Mucilaginibacter gracilis: one gene and its partner. Each later gene encodes a partner of the first gene's protein in a complex. Links are inferred from orthologs where the notes say so. Each region holds a gene or a part of one and is shown in the gene's direction. Other genes may lie near its edges.

Region 1 (4,995 bases):
TTGTTTATAGGCATACACCTTAATAATAGTGGTAAATCTGGCTCCCAGCGCCTTTTTTAACAATTATGGCGGTAAAAATACCATCCATGTCATGAAGTTAAGGAACAAATATCGAACACTGAATTTTGAATGTAGAACACCGAAATTTATCCCATCAATCCAACAACGGTCTTATCGATCTATAGGTTTACAGTAAGAATATCGAGATCGGACATTAGTAAGTCATTGTTCAATATTGTTTCCATTTGATTACTCGCAAATCCTCAGCTATCTCACCCAGGTAACCTTATCACTTAGCGGAATGTTGCGTTTTCCGGTTGGCTTAGTATCCGAGTAGCCCAGGTAAAGTACACCCATCACCACATCGTGAGTATCAAGATTTAAAAACTGTTTCATTGCAGGGCTGTGCACCATGCCGCCGCTACCCCAGTACGATGCTATGCCAAGTGCCGTAGCACCCAATAATATATTTTGCATGGCGCAGGCCGTTGCGGCAATTTCTTCAAGCACGGGTATCCTCACCAGGGGTTTACGCTGCATGGTACAAACTATTACGTGCGATGCCTTATCGCCCATGTGCAACAACTTTTCGTAAGTCATTTGCATATAACTTTCGGCGGCGGTGCTTGCGGCGTATAACTCGGCGTGTTGCTTGCCAAACGTTTTACCGTTGGTGTATACTGTGAAATTCCAGGGCTCGGTATTAGCGTGTGTAGGCGCCCAGTCGGCCAGTTCAAGCAGCGCGTTAATTTGCTCGTCGGGTATTTTTTCGCCGTTCATTTCGGGCGGTTTTGTAGTGCGGCGGTTTTTTATAACTGATGATATAATGTTGAATGTGTTGTTCATGGCCTAATGCTAACGTTAATGTTTGCAATAATAGTAAATGGACACTGCATTTTAATTGATAAGCAGGTAAAAACCTTTTGTGGACGTTTTATTTTTTAGATGATTTGATTTTGAATTTCTACTTTTGGCCTTTCAAATAACAAACATGGATAACAGAAAGAAGAAGATATTTTTATTACTGAGCATTGTTGTACCGTTTTTATTATACTGCTTTTACTATTACGGTATGATGGTGAAAAATGCCCCGTATAAATTTTCGGAGTTTGACTCCATTGTATTTAATTACGGTACAGGCGATAGCCTGCTCAATAGATATAATTCAAAAAATGGAGATTACGAATATGTGAACTCGCGCGATTCGGTTGTCAAATCGCACCTTAAATTACGAAACGACGATTTGTTATACCTGCACCGCAAGGCTGCCGACCTTGGTTTTTGGGACTTTCCATCAAACATGGCCGATGATAGTACTAAGCGCAAGGGCTCAAAAGTGCCACGCTACTATATTGAGTTTAAGTATAAACGCAAAACCAAGAAAGTAACTTTTGACGAAGCCTTTGGAGGTAATCCTAATTTAAAGGATGCCGCCCAGCGCTTGATAAAAGAATTGCAGAACAAGCTGATAGAAGCCGAGAAACGGTAACTGTTTAAGCATCATTTTAATGCAAAATTAATGCGCGTTTGTAATTAAATTAAATGCCTATATGCCACAAACAATGGCAATTTGCTGACGGTATACTATTTGCGCTGTGCTGCAAAAAAACTAAATTTGTGCCATAATTTTCAAAATAATGTCTCAGGAACAAGAACACGTTAAGTGCCTAATTATAGGTTCGGGCCCGGCTGGTTATACGGCTGCAATTTATGCTGCCCGTGCCGATTTAAAACCCGTTTTATACACCGGTATGTTAGCTGGCGGCCAGTTAACCCAAACTACCGATGTAGAAAACTTTCCGGGCTACCCCAAAGGAATTATGGGCCCCGAAATGATGGAAGATTTTAGGTTACAGGCCGAACGTTTTGGCACCGATATACGTTTTGGCTACGTAAGCTCGGTTGATTTTTCGACCCTGCCGCATCAAGTTGTTGTTGATGAAACTAAAACAATTTTGGCCGATACTGTAATTATTTCAACAGGTGCGTCGGCTAAATGGCTGGGGCTTGATTCCGAACAAAAATATAATGGTTTTGGCGTTTCGGCATGTGCCGTTTGCGATGGTTTCTTTTTCCGCGGGCAAGATGTTGCCATAGTAGGTGCCGGTGATACCGCCGCCGAAGAGGCTACCTATTTAGCCAAACTATGCCGCAAAGTTTACATGCTGGTTAGGCGAGATGAGTTTCGAGCATCAAAAGCAATGGTTCACCGTGTAATGCATACACCCAACATCGAGATTATTTACAATACCGAAACTACCGAAATTGTAGGCGACGGCCAAAACGTAACCGGTGTAAGGGTGTTAAACAACCAAACACAACAAGAAAGAATATTAGATGTTACAGGCTTTTTTGTTGCCATAGGCCATCACCCTAATACCGATATATTTAAAGGGCAGATACATATGGACGAGACGGGTTACATTATTACCCATCCCGATTCAACCCAAACCAATATTGAAGGTGTTTTTGCCTGTGGCGATGCGCAAGATCATATCTTCCGCCAGGCGGTAACCGCCGCCGGTACCGGCTGTATGGCCGCCTTAGAGGCCGAACGCTACCTGGCCGGTAAAGAACATATTGTTACAGCCGATTAATTAAAGGCATCAAAATGATATTGAAAGGAGTAAAGACAAAAAATCTTTACTCCTTTTTATTTACAACGCTGTTCTGTTTTTTCTTTCTGTAAAATCTGCTATCTTCACGCTTTGCTTAATTTGCTATATGGTTAAATATTTTTTAGTACTGCTTTTTGCATCTGGGGTATTTATGGCAAGCGCCCAGGATAATAACCCCAATTTAAACATCATTCCGGCACCTGTATCGTTAAAAAAATCTACCGGTACATTTTCATTAAGTATGGAAACGGTAATACAAACCGATACGCCATCAAACAAAAGCATCATTTTTTTAGCATCTTATTTAACAGCCAACTGGGGTTACCACAAAATTGGTGCTATTGATAACTCGGCTACTAATAATGTAATCAAGTTGGTGTCTGCCGGAGCCGAAAGTTTACCTCCCGGCGGCTATCATCTTAGTATCACACCCAATGGCATTACCATAATTGGCAAAGGGGCCGGTTTATTTTATGGCATACAAACCCTTATACAATTAATGCCGGTTGAAAAGGCCGCTTTTGCCAAACTGCCTTGTGTAGAGATTGACGATTATCCGCGCTTTGCATACCGTGGTATGCACCTTGATGTATCGAGGCATTTTTTTTCAATAGCCTTTGTTAAGAAATATATCGATCTGATGGCGTCGTATAAGTTAAACAACTTTCACTGGCACTTAACCGACGACCAGGGCTGGCGTATTGAAATAAAAAAATATCCGCGCTTAACCGAAGTTGGCAGCAAACGCGCCCGTACCTTAATAGGCAACTACCACGATTTTTATCCCCAACAATATGACAATACGCCATATGGCGGATATTATACCCAGGACGAGATTAAAGACGTTGTTAAATACGCCGCCGACAGGTATATTAACGTTGTGCCCGAAATTGAAATGCCCGGTCATTCGGAAGCAGCCGTTGCGGCCTATCCCGAATTGAGTTGCGACCCGAAAGGCAGTTACAAAGTTGCCGAAAGCTGGGGCGGTTTCCCCGATATTTATTGCCCAAACGATTATACATTCAAATTTATGGAGGATGTATTAACCGAAGTGATGGCCTTGTTCCCGAGTAAATTAATTCATATTGGTGGCGATGAGGTTGCTAAAGAGGCGTGGCGTAAATCGGCATTTTGCCAAAAGCTCATCAAAAAGCTAAAATTGAAGAATGAAGAAGGCCTGCAAAGCTATTTTATACAACGGATAGAGAAATTTGTGAACAGCAAAGGCCGCAGCATTATTGGCTGGGACGAGATACTGCAAGGCGGCCTGGCACCAAATGCAACGGTAATGAGTTGGACGGGCGAATCGGGAGGGATTGCCGCTGCGCAGCAGCACCATAACGTAATTATGACGCCCGGAAACGCCGGCGTTTATTTTGACCACGCACAAGGTTTTAGCTACCTGGAGCCTTTAAGCATTGGCGGCTACGCACCATTACAAAAGGTTTACAACTATAACCCCGTGCCGGGCGCGTTAGCTCCCGACGAGCAAAAATATATTATGGGCGTGCAAGCCAACCTTTGGACGGAATATATTGCTACCGAGGATAAAGTGGAATACATGGTATTACCGCGCATGCTGGCTCTTGCCGAAATAGCATGGACACCAGTGGCCAATAAAAACTATGCGGAATTTGCCGGGATAAGGGTACCCGCGCATTTAGGCAAATTGGATGCCGAAGGCTATAATTACCGCGTGGCTACTGCCGTGGGTGCTGTTGATACCATTACAACAGGCAACAGCTTTAAATTTGACTTAAAAAGCCCGGTTACAGGTGCCAAGGTGTACTATACTATTGATGGGTACACGCCCCGCGAAACCGACCTTGAATATAAAGAGCCGTTAACTATTTTAGTTCCGGATAGTGCGAGCCGCTTGTTGCAAACCATAGTAGTGAGCCCATCCGGGAAACGGAGTGCAGTTACACGTACCGTTATGAATAATTTTCCGCCTTCACCTGCCGTAAATTACACAGGTACTATAGCGGGCTTAAAATACAAGGTTTTGCCCGGGCGTTTTACCGGTACCGACCAATTGGATGCCGCCAAATATGTTGATACCGGTATTACCAAAAATTTTGGTACCGCTGCCTTCCGCAAAAATAACAGAACGTTTGGTGTAATATATAATGGCTATATTCGTATAGATCAGGATGGTAAATATGGCTTCTCAACTGCATCGGCAGATGGTTCAACCTTGTTAATTGACGATAACATTGTTGTTGATAACGATGGTAAACACAGCTTGTTTGAACACGGCGGAGATGTACTGTTGCAAAAAGGCTATCATAAAATAGTAGTAAAGTATTTTTATGTAGGTGCGGCAAATACCTTGCGGGTTTATATAACCATGCCCGGAAGGCCTAAAACCGAGTTA
Region 2 (5,002 bases), 1.9 Mb from region 1 along the record:
CAGGTAAACGTTCCCCGTATAGGCGAGCCTTATACTTTGGGCGACCCGCCCAGGCAAGTTATTTGGTGGGACTTTTAATAAATGATTTTGAACTATATACCCTACCCAGACCATTAACCACCGTTTAATGCTATAAAAAATGGCGACAATATTTAATGGAATATAGCAGCGAAGCAGATATAGCCATTCAATAACATAAAAATAAAAGACGGTAACGACTGCAAAAATCCGTCTTTCATTTTTAATCTTACGCCAAAACCAATTGCCATTAATAAAGACAGGCCGCCGGAGGATATAACCAATGCAGGTTGCCAAATTAAGCCCACCAGCAGCCCCAACCCGCCAAGCAGTTGCAGCAAGCCAACGAGTTTTCTAAACCTATCCAGGCCATAGCGTTCAAACTCTTGCTTCATGCCGGAATTGGCAAAGAACAACATCCCGTAAAAAAGGAATGCAACAGCCGAAAAAATAATTAATATAGTGAGCAACATTCAAATTAAATTAACCCGGAATTAACTCCGGCTATAAACAAACACAGGATTAACAGAAACGCCGAAGGGACAAATTTTTGAAATGGATTTTTTACCTTAAAGTGCGCTGCCTGTGCACATAGCATGAGGCCCGCCATAAAAAGAGCCGGAACCAATACCAATGCGGGATACCATATACCGGCAATTAAAAGTGTTGATAGGGCTATTTTGGCGGCACCCACAAAATTGCGTAATAAATCCGCAATGCCGTATTGCTTAAATTCTTTAACAATGTTATCATAGCGGAATATCCACACATAGGCAACCGTGATGGCTACAACGAGTTGGGCATAAATTGAGAGTGTTTGCATTTGAATACTTATTTAAGTGAATGATAATTTTATGATGGATTTTCGGTTTTAAGGTGCTGTTGTTTCTTTTGCGCTACGAATAGTCCCCAGGCAAAACCAACATAAAGTACCGTTACAATAACGGTAAGAATAATCAAATCTAAATTTTCCATATTAGTTGTTTTTTTTAAGGTTAAAATAGATCAGCAATCCAACCATTGTTGGCGGCCAAAGCCCGATAAATATTGCACGGTCATGGTCTTTAAGAATGATGTAGTAGTATTCCGATATGAATATGATAGCTACGATCATAGTCAGTATGGCAAATTCGATTTTAGAAAACTTATTCATTGTGGTTTAATATGAGGTTACAATTTATTGTAAGACACCGGCTTGGTACCGATAAAAAAAAGCAATAGAAGCTTCCGGTGCTAAAATGACCGGAATTTGAGCGGGATCGGCAAGGGAAATTAAATGCTTACCAGGTTCATAAACTTCTGGCGAGGTAAAAGATGCGGACTTAGTTATGCCTGTTTACAATTGAGTAGGTTTTTTGAGTAAAGTAACTGCTGGTGTTATAATTGGTTAGGTAATTTGAAATCTATACATGTTTATGGAGCTGGTTTACAGCCCCTGCTATTTGTTTTTTTTACTGATTTTATTGCCGCTTATTTGCTTTTGCCGGCTACATTTAAACCTGAACGAAGACTGTTCTCCTAATTTTTCGTGCTTGGTTATTCGGCCCTGAACCCGTTTACGCCATAATTTAAAACTCGATAACTTCATTTCCCTCCGCATTAATGCTATCACTTGTTGCTCTGTAAAGCCAAATTGCAGCCTGATCGCATCAAAGGACGTGCGGTCTTCCCATGCCATTTCAATGATGCGGTCTGTATCCGTAGCGTAGCCCTCTTTTAAAATCGAAATCATAAATTAATTAAGTTTTTTGTTTTCGGAGGATAGGTTAAACAACAAGTGTTGCCGGCATACAGGCATTTTGATAGCAATGGAGAAGTAATCTCATATTAAAAAAACTAAAAACATAATTAAGGGTTTGTGATGAAATTTTTTGGTGGTCAAATATAGTATATTTTAGTACTATATATTTATTATTTGGAATGTTTTTGTATGATAATTGTTTTGAAAAGCTGCGTTGTTATGTCTTACTAAAACAATAAACTACCCATCCCGTCTAAAAAATGTCAACTTGTCATAAACTATTTGCGGCAAGCTATTTGAATAGCATATATTTGTTAATTAAATTAAAAGAAAATATCATGGCTTTAGAAATCACCGATGCAAACTTTGAAGAGTTAGTATTAAAATCAGATAAACCAGTACTTATTGACTTTTGGGCTGAATGGTGTGGCCCATGTAGAATGGTTGGTCCGGTAGTAGAAGAAATAGCAAAAGACTATGCCGATACAGCAGTTGTAGGCAAAGTTAATGTAGATAATAACCCAGGCATATCAATGAAATTTGGTATCCGTAACATACCTGCCTTATTGTTTTTTAAAAATGGCGAAATTGTTGACAAGCAAATTGGTGCCGTTCCAAAATCTGTTTTAACAGGTAAATTGGATAAACAATTATTAAGCTTTAGCTAATTAGCAGGCGCATTGCGCTAATTGTAACATCATATTTAAAGCGCTCCGGGTAGTTCCGGAGCGCTTTTTTTGTGCTTGCACCTTGGCTAAAAACTCTTAAATTCGTTGCATGCCGCCATCGTTATCAAGCAACCAACAAGTACAACAATTAGCCAATTTAGAATTATTGGCCCGGCAGGTTGTTGAGGGTTTTATTACCGGCTTGCATCAAAGTCCGTTTCACGGGTTTTCGGTTGAGTTTGCCGAACATCGGCTGTACAATAATGGCGAATCGGTAAAAAACATTGATTGGAAGCTAATGGCCCGTACCGATAGGCTATACGTAAAGCAGTTTGAAGAAGAAACCAATTTACGCAGCTATTTACTGCTTGATACCTCATCAAGCATGAACTATCCCGATAAGGGCCTTAGTAAAATGCAGTTTTCGGTTTATGCTATAGCCGCTTTAATGTATTTGTTTAAAAAACAGCGCGACGCCTTTGGCTTGTGTTTTTTTTCGGACAAGGTTGATTGGTTGAGCCGGGCACGGTCGACCTCAAACCATTTATTTTATCTATTTGCCGAATTGGAGCGGATGTACCTGCAGCCGCGCGCCAAAAGCCAAACCGATATTGCCGGCGTTTTGCACCATATTGCTGAGGACGTGCATCAGCGATCAATGATAATCCTGTTTAGTGATATGCTTGAAAACGGGATGGACGAGCAAAAAGCGGAAGCTTTATTTTCGGCCCTGCAACATCTAAAACATAATAAACACGAGATCGTTATTTTTAATGTTGCCGATAACCAAAAAGAACTGGCTTTTGATTTTAGCAACCAGCCCCACCATTTTATTGACCTGGAAAGCGGCGAAGAGTTACGCGCACACCCTAACCAAATACGCGGCACCTACCTTAACTCACTCAACAACTGGCGGCATCAACTACAATTAAAATGCGCCCAATACCACATTGATTTAATTGATGCCAACATTCACGATGGTTTTGATAAGGTGCTTAAAGCCTACCTTATTAAACGAAATAAAATGGCCTGAAATAGGTAAGCCCCGCGTGCCGGAAGGCGATAGTTTAAACAGAAATTTTATTGTGTTTTTTTGTAAGCGGCTTATGTAAGTTTGCACCCTGTTGGTTATCAATGCCTTCTAAAATTGTGCCGCACGGCATATCTAATTTCAAATTTTACAATCAATTCGTGCTAACTTTTGTTTAAACATTTAATCGATAATCAGATACTATGAGATTAGCCATTCAACGCACATCAGTTAAAGTAAATCCAGATGCCAAACGGGTTATAGCCCGTTTTTTTTATAACGGCGAGGTACGTGCCAAAGAAGTTATACAAAACGTGATGCAACTATCAGAGCAACAGGTTTTTGATATTATATCGCCCATTTTGCAGGAGTACTCTAAACGCCACCGTAATATTACCAAGGTTTTTCAAAGGCACAATAACAAACTCCATAATATATTTGATCAACTTAAAATTGACCAGGAACAGGTTTCAAACTTCCGCAAGTTGCTTATTGGCGCTTACTTTACTCATGAGTATTCTATCGAATCGGCAGCGTTTTTTAATCCGTCGATGATAGAAGATCCCGATCAAAGTGAGTTGGAAGAAGGCGAAAAAAGAATGATAATCAGCTTCAGGGCGGTGGGCGAGGGCCATATTTCTTCAATAGCCTTTAGGCGTGCTTTAATAGATAAGGATAACAATATAGAGGTTATTGGTGCCGGCAACTATATTGATGAGGCCGAAATTATACGCAATGCAGTTTACAATAAAAAGCTGTTTTTTGAGAAGGCGGCCGTTACCCAAATTAATATTTCGGCTTTAAATGAGTTGGAAGACAAGCTGGAAGAAAATTTTGAATACTCGAGCTTGCGCAGAATAGTGCTGGATTCGCAAAAGCTGGAAACCGACGATTTGAAAAAGCTTGAGTTTGACAAAATGCTTTGGTTGGCCGATTCGTATTACGAGATTGTATTTTCGCTGGATACCGATATATCAGACAGGGTAATATTCCCTATATCGGAGTTTGAACGAAAAGGTATTGAAGATGCACGCTTTGTGAAATTTACGCACGACGACGGCTCATGCACTTACTACGCCACTTATACAGCTTATGATGGCGCCATGATAATGCCCAAGTTATTAGAAACCACCGATTTTATTGATTTTAAAGTGCGCCCCTTGTATGGTGCAGGTGCGCAAAATAAAAACCTGGCCCTGTTTCCGAGGAAGATCAATGGTAAATATGTAATGATGTCGCGCATTGACGGGTGGAACAACTACATTATGTATTCCGATAAGATTAACGTTTGGGAAAAACCTATCCGGTTGCAGCAACCTAAGTTTTCGTGGGAGTTTGTACAAATTGGTAACTGCGGTTCGCCAATTGAAACCGAAGACGGCTGGCTGGTAATTACTCACGGCGTAGGAGCCATGCGCCGCTATGTGCTGGGCGTTAGTTTGCTACAGTTGGATGATCCGTCGGTGATTATTGGCCGCCTTAACGAGCCCCTGCTGATACCTAATAAGGACGAACGTGAGGGTTATGTACCCAATGTTGTGTATT

What was found. Proteins that work in one complex are often made in the same cells at the same time.
Region 2: the proteins of trxB (region 1) and trxA are in contact, whole or in part, in a crystal structure (PDB 1F6M), measured with the Escherichia coli proteins. The link is inferred for Mucilaginibacter gracilis from one-to-one orthologs.

Annotation. Positions count from the first base shown.
Region 1 is NZ_RBKU01000001.1:4,228,266-4,233,260, forward strand. Bases 871-3,617 are described here. They hold trxB (thioredoxin-disulfide reductase), read left to right. Parts: upstream 871-1,637; coding sequence 1,638-2,597; downstream 2,598-3,617. Other genes in these bases: BDD43_RS18835 (hypothetical protein), read left to right, coding at 992-1,489; BDD43_RS18845 (family 20 glycosylhydrolase), read left to right, coding at 2,725-3,617. Also shown: BDD43_RS18825 (PorP/SprF family type IX secretion system membrane protein), read left to right, coding at 1-60; BDD43_RS18830 (nitroreductase family protein), read right to left, coding at 268-846; more of BDD43_RS18845, read left to right, coding at 3,618-4,995.
Region 2 is NZ_RBKU01000001.1:6,097,465-6,102,466, reverse strand. Bases 1,009-3,762 are described here. They hold trxA (thioredoxin), read left to right. Parts: upstream 1,009-2,097; coding sequence 2,098-2,427; downstream 2,428-3,762. Other genes in these bases: BDD43_RS27175 (glycoside hydrolase family 130 protein), read left to right, coding at 3,661-3,762; BDD43_RS27180 (DUF58 domain-containing protein), read left to right, coding at 2,537-3,460; BDD43_RS27190 (TIGR03643 family protein), read right to left, coding at 1,457-1,750; BDD43_RS30305 (hypothetical protein), read right to left, coding at 1,009-1,171. Outside these bases: BDD43_RS27205 (MBL fold metallo-hydrolase), read left to right, coding at 1-78; BDD43_RS27200 (DoxX family protein), read right to left, coding at 153-491; BDD43_RS27195 (DoxX family protein), read right to left, coding at 497-841; BDD43_RS30935 (hypothetical protein), read right to left, coding at 871-993; more of BDD43_RS30305, read right to left, coding at 995-1,008; more of BDD43_RS27175, read left to right, coding at 3,763-5,002. UniProt on the Escherichia coli protein: Participates in various redox reactions through the reversible oxidation of its active center dithiol to a disulfide and catalyzes dithiol-disulfide exchange reactions.